2 regions of the Streptomyces sp. NPDC045287 genome follow, and region 1 is predicted to be linked to the other one. Evidence: riboswitches for the same ligand, from Rfam matches in the RefSeq annotation. Region 1 holds a riboswitch; the other holds the start of a gene.
The links. Region 1 has a riboswitch for ZMP and ZTP ahead of AC07D6_RS32245 (bifunctional 5,10-methylene-tetrahydrofolate dehydrogenase/5,10-methylene-tetrahydrofolate cyclohydrolase). Riboswitches for the same ligand answer to the same signal wherever they lie in the genome.
Positions count from the first base shown of each region.

Region 2: linked by a shared signal. The riboswitch ahead of AC07D6_RS25655 (bifunctional 5,10-methylenetetrahydrofolate dehydrogenase/5,10-methenyltetrahydrofolate cyclohydrolase) and the one ahead of AC07D6_RS32245 (bifunctional 5,10-methylene-tetrahydrofolate dehydrogenase/5,10-methylene-tetrahydrofolate cyclohydrolase) in region 1 are both predicted to bind ZMP and ZTP.

Region 1 is NZ_JBWKJG010000033.1:12,424-18,349, forward strand. Features, by position in the region: gene AC07D6_RS32235 (LuxR C-terminal-related transcriptional regulator) at 1-2,806, shown strand, start outside; gene AC07D6_RS32240 (nuclear transport factor 2 family protein) at 3,020-3,394, shown strand; ZMP/ZTP riboswitch at 3,455-3,534, shown strand; partial or broken gene AC07D6_RS32245 (bifunctional 5,10-methylene-tetrahydrofolate dehydrogenase/5,10-methylene-tetrahydrofolate cyclohydrolase) at 3,561-3,689, shown strand; gene AC07D6_RS32250 (hypothetical protein) at 4,338-4,523, opposite strand; gene AC07D6_RS32255 (hypothetical protein) at 4,586-4,837, opposite strand; gene AC07D6_RS32260 (hypothetical protein) at 5,331-5,588, shown strand; gene AC07D6_RS32265 (PIN domain-containing protein) at 5,597-5,926, shown strand, end outside.
Region 2 is NZ_JBWKJG010000017.1:64,311-70,236, forward strand. Features, by position in the region: gene AC07D6_RS25650 (AAA family ATPase) at 1-1,916, shown strand, start outside; ZMP/ZTP riboswitch at 2,137-2,225, shown strand; gene AC07D6_RS25655 (bifunctional 5,10-methylenetetrahydrofolate dehydrogenase/5,10-methenyltetrahydrofolate cyclohydrolase) at 2,285-3,130, shown strand; gene AC07D6_RS25660 (SWIM zinc finger family protein) at 3,235-4,542, opposite strand; gene AC07D6_RS25665 (DEAD/DEAH box helicase) at 4,539-5,926, opposite strand, start outside.

The DNA of each region.
Region 1 (5,926 bases):
GGTCGGCGCGTCCCGCCTGGTGGACGAGCTGCTGGCCGACCCCGCGTGCGCCGGACTGACGCACCTGCGCGGAACCTGCCCCGACTCGACGCAGCAGGCGCCCCTCGCGGCGATGACCGACGCCCTCGCCGGGCTTCCGTACCGGCCCGGCCTCTGCCTGCCACCGGTGACCGGCGTCGTCGGGACGGTCGTCCCCGAGCTGGCGGACCGGCTGCCGCCACACCCTCCGCTCCCCGAACCCGCTCTGCGCGACGGCCTGTTGGCACGTGGCGTACGGGCCCTGCTGGCGACGCTCGGCCCCGCGGTACTGGTCGTGGAGGACGTGCACGCGGCGGACGCCCGCACCCTGAACGTGCTGCACCGGCTCACGGCGGAGATGCCGCCGTCGCTCCGGCTGGTCGTGACCGAGCGCGCGGCCCCCGGCCTGCCGGTCCTCGGGGTCCGCGCCCACCCCCGGGTACGGGTCGAGGAGGTCACCCTGCGGCCGTGGAGCCCCGAGGAGACTGGGGAGTACGTCCGGCGGTGGCTCGGTGGGCGCCCCGCCGAACCGGAGCTCGCCGAGCTGGTGCACACGCGTGCGGGCGGGCTGCCCGCCGCAGTGGAGGCGCTGCTGCGCGAGGCGGGGCAGGGCGGCCCGGCCGCTTCCGGCGGCCACAGCCGCACGGTCCGTGCGGCGGACGTGCACGCGGTCGGCGTCCCGGCGGCGGTCCGCCGGGACATGGCCCGGCGGCGCGGCCCTCTCGACGAGACGGCCGACCGGGTCGTGGAGGCGGCCGCCGTCCTCGACCGGCCAGTCGCACTGGACGTACTCGCCGAGGTGGCGGGGGTGACCGCCGACGACGCGGAACGGGCCGTGGCACTCGCCGCACGCCGAGCGGTTCTCGGCGCCGACGGGCGGCACACGCGATTCCGTCACGCCCTGGACCGCGACGCGGTGTACGAACGGATCGCCGGGCCCCGGCTGGAACGCCTCGCCCTGCGCGCCGCACGGGCCCTGCGCCGGGCGGGCGGCCCGCTGCCGCTGGCCGACCTGGCCCGCCTGCACCGGGCGGCCGGGCGAACGGGGGAAGCCCTGCGATACCTGGAGGCGGCCGCCGACCACGCCGCCGCCCGGGGCGACTACGCCGCCGCGACCGCCCTCTACACCCGGGCGGTCACCGAGCAACCCGGGCGATCGCTCGCAGGCCGGCCGGGCGGGAGCGGCAAGACGCCGCGTGGAGTCGGGCCCCGTGTCCGTACGGCCGTGAAGCTCGCCCGTACCGCCCAGCTCGCGCGCGCCGGGGACGACGTGGTGAGCGCCGTCCGGCGGGTTCTCAAGGAGGACGACCCGCCGCCCCGGCTGCGCGGCGAGATCAGACTCCATCTGAGCGTCGTGCTGCGCAACCAGGGCGCGACGCCCCTGGACAGCCTCAACGAGATCGCCCGCGCCCTGCCCGATCTGGAGGAGAGCGACCCGCAGACCGCCGCCCGCGCGATGTCCGTGGCGGCCATCCCCTCCATCAAGGGGTGGCCGATCGGCCGCCATCGGGCGTGGCTGGAGCGGGTCGAGTCGGCCGCCCGCGCGGTGACGGACCCGGCGACCCGGGCGGCGGTCGCCGCGAACCGCGCCACCGCCCTGATGCTGCTGGGCGACGCACGGGCGTGGGCCGCCGCCGACGCGCTGGACCGCCCCGCCGCCTCGGCCCTGGAGGCGGCGCAACACGCCCGGGGGTGGGCCAACCTGGCGCACGCGACGGTCGCCCTTGGGTACACCGGGCGGGCCCGCGCGTTCCTGGACCGGGCCGCCGCCGGGCTCGAGGCCACCTCCAGCCCGTACCTGGAGGGACTCACGCACACCGCCCGGCTGGTCATCGGCTGGCACGAGGGGCGGTGGGAGGGGCTGCGCGAGGCCGCAGACCGCGTCACCCGGGCGTACGAGGAGATCCCCGATCTGACCGCCGAGGCGATGCTGGTACGCGGTCTGACCGCGCTGCACGTCCACGGCGACGTACCGACCGCGCGCCGGGACCTCGCCGAGGCCGCCCGGCTCACCCGCTACGACACAGGCTTCATCCTCACCGCGTCCGCCGCCGCCACCGCGCGGCTCCACCTGGAGGCGGGACGCCCCGGGCAGGCGGGGGACGCCGTAGAGACGGCCCTGCACCACCTGGACCGGACCGGCGGCTGGGTGTGGGCCACCGAAGTCGTGCCCATCGCCGTCGAGGCGCTGCACGGCAGCGGCCAGAGCACGCGGGCGCACCGGCTCGTCGAGGACTTCGCGGCGGGGACCTCGGGCCGCGACGCCCCCGCCACCGGGGCGGCGCTGACGGTGTGCCGGGCCCTGCTCGCGGAGGCGGAGGGCCGCTTCGGCACGGCCGCGGGGCTGCTGGCCCGGGCCGAGGCCGAGTGGCGGCGGCTCGGGCGCCCCTTCGACGCGGCGGGCGCGGCGGAGGTCCGGGGGCGGTGCCTGTTCCAGGCCGGGCACGCGGACGCCGAGGCAGCCGTCCACGGGGCGATCGCCGCCTACCAGGGCCTCGGCGCCCGCTGGGACGTGGCCCGCTGCCACCGGCTGCTGCGCCGCCACGACGTCGTCACCACCCACCGCCGGGGCCGTCTCGGCTACGGCGACCAGCTCTCCCCCCGGGAGGAGGAGGTGGCGAGGCTGGTCGCCCAGGGACGGGCCAACCGGGAGATCGCCGAGAGCCTGGTCCTGTCCACCCGGACCGTGGAGCACCATGTCGCCCGCATCATGCGGAAGCTGGACGTGGCGTCCCGCACTGACATCGCCCTCGCACACGAGCGGCTCGCCGACCGTGCGGACCGCTGACCGACGAGGAGTGCGCCAACCCGCACTTGGTGGTCGTCGACATCAACATGAGCTTCGCCGCGGCCATGAACGGTCTCACGGTCGACGGCTCCCGGCTGCCGAGCCCGTTCACACCGCCGCGCTTGCCGGAGCCGCCCGGGAGGAGGAGTCTCGTCAGGAAGGACCCGTGCGGCCCGCTCACGGGCGGGCCGCAGACGCCTGAAGGAGGTCACAATGGGCAACGCGCCATTCGACACCGAGACACTGCGTCAGGGCATAGAGGGTAACACCGAGGACGCCTTCTTTTCGCTGATGTCGCTCTACATGGAAGACGCCCGGGTCCGTTTCGTCGACAGTGATTTCCCGCCCAACGATCCCTACGTGATCCAGGGTGAAGACCAAATCCGCACGGCGCTGGCGGACATCTACACCAACACCGTGGACGTGACGAACAAGCTGGAGCAGTGCGTCGTCCAGGGCGACCACGCCGCCTTCAGCGAGTCCTCCGAGTTCCCGGACGGTTCCCGGCTCCTGGCCGTGTCGATGCTCACGCTGCAGGACGACGGCAAGATCACCGATCAGCTGATCATCCGGGTAGGGGGCCCGTAGACCCGGCCCGGTGGCGGAGGGACGGTGGTCCGAAGGCCGTACGCACGCTCGGTTACGCTGTACGCGGGCCGTGACTGGCGCTGAGGTGGAGCACCACCGGGAGCGGCCCGTAAGGTCAGCCGCGCGCCTGGGCGAGAAGAGTCGATCCAGCCCAGGAGTGTGCAGCATGACCCAGATCCAGGCCGCCCGTCTGATGGACGGCACCGCGCTCGCCCGCCGCATCGTGGAGGACACCGCGAGGCAGGCCACCACGCTCACCGGGCGCACCGGCACCGCGCCGTATCTCGCGACCGTGCCTGATGCGCCTTCGGGACGCCGGTCGCCTGCTGGCGTGCTCCCGTACGGCCGGGCGGGCGAGGAGCTGGCGGTGTACGGCGGGGACGGCGGTGACGCGCAGGGTGTAGCCCTGACCGCGTCGTACGGTGACGCCCTGGTCGAGCGCGGCCCGCTCGGCGGGCTCCAGCTCGGTGGCACGGAGGTAGTCGGCGACCTTGCCCGACATGTCGAGGGTGACTGGCAGCTCCGGGGCGGACGCGTCCTCCTTGATGGCGGTGTGGTCGGGCAGGAGGTCGGCGACGGCCGTGCGGATGGCGCCGCGGCTGACGCCGTGGTCGCGGGCGAGGGCGGCGATGGAGCGGCCTTCCAGGTACGCGGTGCGTACGTCGTCGGTCTTCGCGGCCGCCACGGCGGGGCGGCGCCCGCCCGCTCGCCTGCCAGGAGCCGAAATCGTCGAAGGTCGCTGTTCGGGCGCCCGCGACCAGGAATTCCTCATCGCCCTGATACCACCCGCATGACAACGCCTCTGCGACCTCCTGCATAAGTCGGGTAGCCGGGTCACGTTGACGTGACCCGGCTACCCGACTAAGTCGTCCTCTCCCGTAAAGGACTCGCTCTCAAGCCCAGCTGAACCGCCGGCGCGGCGGCCCTCGCCGTGCCGGGACGGCTACGGGGCGGGCAGGCGGCGGGCAAGGTCGGCGGCGAGCTGCCCCGCTGCCCAGCCGCGCTCGGGGTCGAGCCGCTCCAGGAGCTGCAGGTGCTCGATCACCTCGCGGGCCTCGGTGTGGGTGAGCAGGGGGAGGTGGGGTTCGTCCGGGTAGGTGCCGGTCACCGGCTCGGTGTCGTGGTCCACACCCTCCTCAACGGCGCCTCCCCGGGTCAGGGCACGGGACGGGTGGTGCGGGTCGGCCCCCTCTACGCGGGTCGGGGCGCCGTGAACTCTTGCAGGCCGCTTTCGTAGGTCCAGCTCTTCACCGGGTGCGTCTCGCCGTCGATGGTGGCGGTCAGGGTGAGGACGGTGCCGGGCGTGCCGTACCGCCCGAGCCACTCCACGAACCTCCGGTCAGCGGTCTCGGGTCGGCCCCAGATGCCGAGGATGGCCGGTCCGCCCGGGCGGGATCGCAGCACCACCTCGTACTCGACGCCCCTGGCGTCCGTGTGGTCCACGGCGGGCCTTCCTGCGCTGATCGGGGGTGTGGGCGCTCGGTGGGGCGGCGTCGGCTTCACGGGGCGCGGCCCCGCCGGGCGTCCTTCAGCGTGGCACACCGGCGGCTTCTCGCTGCGGGTCGGTCTGCCGTTGCGCCGGGCGGGGCGGTCAGGCGCCGTTCACGCCCCAGCCGACGTCCCGGGACAGGTCCCGGCCTGGTTCTCCGGTGGCTCCCCAGCCGACGTCGGCGTGCTCCCGTTCGCTGTCGCGATGCATGAGCATCCCCTCCCCGCTGTACGCGGCGCCGTCCGGGCGTGGTGGCGCCGACCGTACCCGAAGGGCCCGCCGCCGCGCGTCGTCGACGGTGCCTTCGTCGACGCGAAGCACACTGCTGCCGGGAAGTAGCGGACCTGGCCCCGCCGGCGGCGGCCGGCGGCCGGCGGGCGCGGCACCACCGATAGTATGGGTACGGGTACGTACCCGTACCCTTCCTTGTGTGGAGGGAGCCCGATGATGTCCGACGCCAATATCCGCATTCCCGAGGAAGCCCGTGACCGGCTCGCCGCCATAGCGGCGGCGGAGGGGATGTCGCTGCGCGCCTACCTGGCCCGGCTCGCCGAGACCCTCCTCACCCCCGACGAGCGCGCCGAACGGGCCGAGCAGGCCCGCGCCGCTCTTGAGGAGTGGGCCGGCTACGCGCCGACCCCCGCCCAGGAGCGGGACCTCGACAGCGAGCTGGACCGCCGCCTGGCCCGGGCGGCCGCCCGGTGAGCGACGCCATGCACATCGTCCTGGACGACACCGCGATGGCCGCGGCCGGCCAGGGCAACGTCCTTGCTTCCCGGCTCATCCACCGCGCCCACGCGCAGGCCGGCTGGTACCTGTACGCCCCGGCGTGCGCGCTCGTCGAAGCCGACCGGTCCAGGCCCGGCACGGCGGAGCACCTGGCCGCGCTGCCGGGCATCACCGTCCTCGAACTGGACCTTCCGGCCGCTTTGGTCGTGGCCCGGCACGACACCTGGGCGGCGGCACACTGCCAGTACGCGGCCCAGCCCACCCCCGACCGCCCCGACGGGGCGATCATCGCCACCACCGCCCCCGACCGATGG
Region 2 (5,926 bases), on a different contig from region 1:
CCGGAGGGGTCGGCAAGTCGGCGCTGCTGAGGCGGTTCGCCGACGAGGCCCGCGGCGCGGCACGCGTCGTCGTCGAGGTCGACGGACGGCTCATCGACCCCTCACCGCTCGGCTTCGAGGCCGAGGCCGCCAAGGCGGCAGGCGCGACGCCCGGGGACGGCGTCGTCCTCCTCGTCGACGCGTTCGAGCGCTGCCAGGGGCTGGAGGGGTGGCTGCGGGACCGGTTCCTGCCGCACCTGCCCGAGCGGGCCGTCGTCGTGATCGCGGGCCGCCTCCCGCCGAGTACGGCGTGGACGGTCGACCTCGCCTGGAGCGAGGCCCTGGAGGTCCTGCCGCTGGCACCGCTGGACCCGGACGCCTCCGCCGCCCTGCTGGAGCGCCGGGGCGTGTCCGCCGCCCTCCACGAACCGGTGCTGTCCTTCGCCGGCGGCCACCCCCTGGCGCTGACCCTCGCGGCATCGGTCGCCGTCAGCGACGCCGGCCCGCGGGCGACCTGGGAGCCCACCCCGGACGTCATCACCGCCCTGCTCGCCACCCTGGTCGGAGACCTGCCCTCCCCGGTGCACCGGGCCGCCCTGGAGACGGCCGCCCACACGATGACGACGACCGAGGGGCTGCTGAAGGCGGTGATCGGCGAGGAGGACGCCGGGCCGATGTTCGCCTGGCTGCGCGGCCTGCCGTTCGCCCAGTACGGCCGCCGCGGCCTCTTCCTCCACGATCTCGTCCGCGAGGTCCTCGACCGGGACCTGCGCTGGCGCGACCCCCAGGGCTACGAGCAGATGCACCGCCGGGCCGGGCACCACCTGCTCGCCCAGGTCCGCACGTCGTCCGGTGCCGAGGTGATGAGCGCGGTGCGAGCGCTCACGTACCTCAAGCGGTACGGCCCGATGGCGCCCTACTTCCAGGACCTGGACGAGGAGGGGGACGTCTACGAGGACACCCTGCGGCCCGAGGACCACGAGACCCTGGTGAGGATGGCCGAGGAGGTCGAGGGCGAGCGGTCCGCCCGTATCGTGCGGCACTGGCTTGTGCACCAGCCCTCGGCGTTCCTGGTGTACCGGCGGACCGACACGGGCGGGACCGTCGCCTTCATGACCTGGCTGCGGCTGTCCAGGCGGGGCGAGGAGGCCGACGCCGACCCGGTCGTGGCGGAGGCGTGGGAGCACGTCGAGCGCCGTGCTCCGCTGCGCCCGGGCGAGCACTTCCTCCTGTGCCGCTTCATGGTGGATCCGGAGACGTACGGCGGGATATCCCACGTCGGCCACCTCATGCAACTGCGCATCTGCGTCGACTGGATCAGGTCCCAGGGGCTGGGCTGGTCCTTCGTCCTCAGCCCCGACGCCGCGCTGTGGTCCCCGCTGATGTCCCACCTCGGGCACCGGCCGGTGTTCGAGGTGCCGTGGGACCGGGGGCGCCTGTTCACGATGTTCGCGTGCGACTGGCGGGTCACCCCCTTGGAGATCTGGTTCGACCGCACCCAACCGGGAGCCCTCTCCGACACACCCGTGGCCCCGGCCGCCGACAGGCCGGCCGAGGAGACCCTCGCACGAGCCGACTTCGACCAGGCGGTCCGCGACGCCCTGCGCGCCCTGCACCACCCCGACGACCTGCGCTCCAACCCCCTGCTGGCCTGCCGGACGGTCGCCGTCGAGGCCGAGTACGGGAACACGGACCCGGTGGACTCGCTCAGGCGCCTGATCACCGAAACGGTCGAAGCGCTGCTCGACGAACCGCGGGGGGCCAAAGCGCACCGGGCGGTGGCGACGACCTTTCTGGAGCGGCCCCGCACCCAGGAGGCGTCCGCGCAGCGGCTCGGCATCCCCTACAGCACGTACCGGCGGCACCTCGCGCAGGGGATGGAGCGGGTGTGCGAGCTGCTGTGGCGGAGGGAGCGGAGCGGAGCGCCCTCCACGTGACCGGGCGGGAGCGGGCGACGAACCGGCGGCGGCCGGGCTGACCCCTCTCGTCGGGCCGGTGATCGGGGCGGTGCGAGGGGGCCGCACCCGGCCCCGCACCCCCGCGTCGTCCGCCCCGGCCTGCCCGTCGGGGTGTTCCGCACCCGCTGCCCCTGCCGAGGCCCCGCGGAGCCCCCGCACCCCCGGCCCGTGCCCCCGCGGACCCGCCTCCCGTACAGTGGGGGTGGGCCGTGACTGGCGCTTGGGTGGAGTACCACCGGGGAGCGGCCCGGCGGTCACCGCCTCCTGCCGCGCGCCTGGGCGATCAGCACCCACGTTCCTGTCGACGCCCAGGAGGACCCGTGTCCACGACCGCAAGCGCCCGCCTCATGGACGGCAGCGGCCTCGCCCGCCGCCTCGTCGAGGAGACCGCCGCCCGCGCCGCCGACCTCACCCGCCGCACCGGCGCGCAGCCGTGCCTCGCGACCGTCCTCGTCGGCGAGGACCCCGCCTCCGTCACGTACGTGCGGATGAAGCGCGCCCGTTGCGAGAAGGCCGGCATCCGCTCGCACCACGTCGAGCTGCCCGCCACGATCACCACCGAGGAGCTCGTCGCCACCCTGCGGGCCCTCTCGGAGGACCCGGACGTGCACGGCATCCTCCTCCAGCACCCGGTCGGCCGGCACATCGACGAGCGCGCCGCGTTCGAGGCGATCGCCCCGGAGAAGGACGTCGACGGCGTCACCACCAGCTCCTTCGCCTCGATGAGCTTCGGCCTGCCCGGTTTCGTCTCCTGCACGCCCGGCGGCATCATGCGGCTGCTCGACGCGTACGACGTCGACCCCGCCGGCAAGCGGGCCGTCGTCGTCGGCCGCAGTGCCATCCTGGGCAAGCCCGCCGGGATGCTGCTGCTCGCCCGGAACGCCACGGTGACGTACTGCCACTCGTACACCCCCGCCGCCGATCTGTCGGCCGCCGTGCGGGAGGCGGACATCGTGATCGCCGCCGTGGGCCGCGCCCGCTTCATCAAGGGCGAGGACATCAAGCCGGGCGCCGTCGTCGTCGACGCGGGCTACAACGAGGGCAACGTCGGCGACGTCGACTTCGAGGCCGCCGCGGAGCGCGCCGGGCTCATCACCCCGGTCCCCGGCGGCGTCGGCCCCATGACCATCGCCACCCTGCTGGCGCAGACGGTCGACGCCGCCGAGCGGCAGCTCGGGGCCACCGCCGCCTGACCGCGGCACCGGGACGGTACGGGACGACGGCCGCTCCCGGCGGGCGGCCGTTCCCGGCGGACGACGGCCGGGCCCGCTCGGCGCGGCCGTCGTCCGCCGTCCCGTCACCCCGCGTCGTCCCCCTCCAGCAGGGCGGCCAGCACCGCGCCCGGGTCGCGGCCCGCCGGGCCGGCGGGCGCCCACCGGCCCTGCTCGCGCCGGTACGGCCACCAGCGGCCGTCCCGGCCGAGCCGCACCTGCACGTCGCCCCCCGGTCCGGCCCAACGCGCGCCGCCCAGCGCCCGCAGCACGGGACGCCCGCCGTCCTCCCCGGCAGCCGCGACGAGCGCCTCGGCGCGGGCCGCCGGCGCGGGCTCCGGCACCCACTCCTCCTCCAACACCGCGAGGGCCGCCGCGCCACCCAGCCGCCACGCCCGTACGGCGAGGTCCATGTCCACCGGGTCCCGCCCCGTCCCCGCCGCGAGCCGCGCCACGACCCCGGGCACGGGCGCCGCGGCGGTCGCGGCGAGCCGGACGGCGTCCTGAGTCACCGTCAGCGGCGCGTCGCCGAACTCCCCACCGGGACCCCGTCCGGTTCCCCCGCCGGGGGAGTCCGCACCGGCCAGCACCTCCGCCAGCATCCGCCGCGCCCGCCACGCCGCGTCGGCGGCCAGCAGCTCCAGTCCCGACGGGTCCACGTCCGCCCCGGGATCCGTCTCCGCGTCCAGCGACGGCGGCCCGCCCGGCTGCTCGGGAACGGGCGGCGGCGACGGCAGCGCGGGCAGGATGCCGCCCGTCGCGAACGCCTCGTCGGCCCGTACGCCCTCCGGCTCCACCACCGCGTCCTCCGCACCGGCCCGTACCGTGCCGCGCGCCGTCAGCTCCTCCAGCAGCCGCCGTTCGCCGCGCCCGCGCACCAGGAGCAGCACGAACGGATCCCGGTCGAGCAGCCGAGCCACCTGGTAGCAGAGGGCCGCCGTGTGCGGACAGTGGTCCCACGCCCCGCACGCGCACTCCGCGTCCAGGTCGCCCAGGCCCGGCAGCAGGTCGACCCCGGCCGCCGCGGCGTCCTCGACCAGGTGCGGCGGCATGTCCCGGTCGAGCAGCGCGGCGACGTGCCCGGCCCGCTCCACCGCCGTCTCCAGGAACCGGTCCCACTCCGCGTCCGGCAGCTCCTGCACCAGCACGTCGGCCCGGTACGCGGTACCGTCCCGGTCCTTGACGACCGCCGTGACCCGCCCGGGGCGCACCGTCACGGCACCCACCGCGCCGGCGCGCGCCCGTGCGCGGCCCTTCTTCAGCTGCTGACCGTCGAGCGCCGTGTCCTCCAGGGCCTTCAGCCACGCCCGGCCCCACCAGGTCTCCGCGAAGCCGCGCCCGGGGGCGGGCGGCAGGGCGTCGAAGGTCGTCTCGTCCTCGTAGGCACCGTTCATCGTCCGCGCCCTCCGTCCGTCCCGTCCGTGGTGTCCGTCCCGGCCGTGGCATCCGCCCTGTCCGTGGCGTCCGTTCCGCCGTGCCCCGCGGAGCTGCCTCCGTCGTATCCGCCGTGCCCGTCGTCCGCGTCGTATCCGCCGTCCGTCGCGCGCAGCCGCACCAGTTCCGCCAGTTCGGCGTCGGACAGCTCCGTGAGGGCCGCCTCCCCTGCGCCCCCCAGTACCGAGTCCGCCAGCCGCCGCTTGCGCGCCAGCATGTCCGCGATGCGGTCCTCGACCGTGCCCTCGGCGATCAGCCGGTGCACCTGCACGGGCCGCGTCTGCCCGATCCGGTACGCCCGATCGGTGGCCTGCGCCTCCACGGCCGGGTTCCACCAGCGGTCGTAGTGCACGACGTGCTCCGCACGCGTGAGGTTCAGCCCCGTGCCCGCCGCCTTCAGCGACAGCAGGAACACCGGCACCTCGCCGTCCTGGAATCGGCGCACCATCGCCTCGCGCTCCACGACCGGCGTGCCGCCGTGCAGCAGTTGCGCCCGTACGCCCCGAGCGGCGAGGTGGTCCTGGAGCAGCCGGGCCATGCGCACGTACTGGGTGAAGACCAGCACGCCCGCGCCTTCGGCGAGGATCGTGTCGAGGAGCTCGTCCAGCAGTTCCAGCTTGCCGGAGCGCCCCGCGAGCCGCGGCGCGCCCTCCTCCTTCAAGTACTGCGCGGGGTGGTTGCAGATCTGCTTCAGCGCGTTCAGCAGCGTGACGACCAGGCCGCGCCGCTCCATGCCGTCCGCCCCGGCGATCGCGGCGAGCGTCTCGCGCACCACCGCCTCGTACAGACCGGCCTGTTCCTTCGTCAGGGCCACCGCGCGGTCCGTCTCCGTCTTCGGCGGCAGTTCCGGCGCGATCCCCGGGTCGGACTTGCGGCGGCGCAGCAGGAACGGCCGGACCAGCCGGGACAGCCGCTCGGCCGCCGCCGGGTCGGCACCGCCCTCGACGGCCTGCGCGTACCGGCCGCGGAACGTGCCGAGGCGGCCGAGCAGCCCGGGCGTCGTCCAGTCGAGGATCGCCCACAGCTCGGAGAGGTTGTTCTCCACCGGTGTGCCGGTCAGCGCGACGCGCGCCCGCGCGCCGATGGCGCGCAACTGCCGGGCGGTCGCCGAGTAGGGGTTCTTGACGTGCTGCGCCTCGTCCGCGGCGACCATGCCCCAGTCCACGCGCGCGAGGCGCTCGGCGTCGAGCCGCATCGTCCCGTACGTGGTGAGCACGAAGCCGCCGGTGACGCCGTCCAGGTCGCGGCGGGGCCCGTGGAAGCGGCGCACGGGGGTGCCGGGCGCGAACTTCTCGATCTCCCGCTGCCAGTTGCCCATCAGCGACGTGGGGCAGACGACGAGCG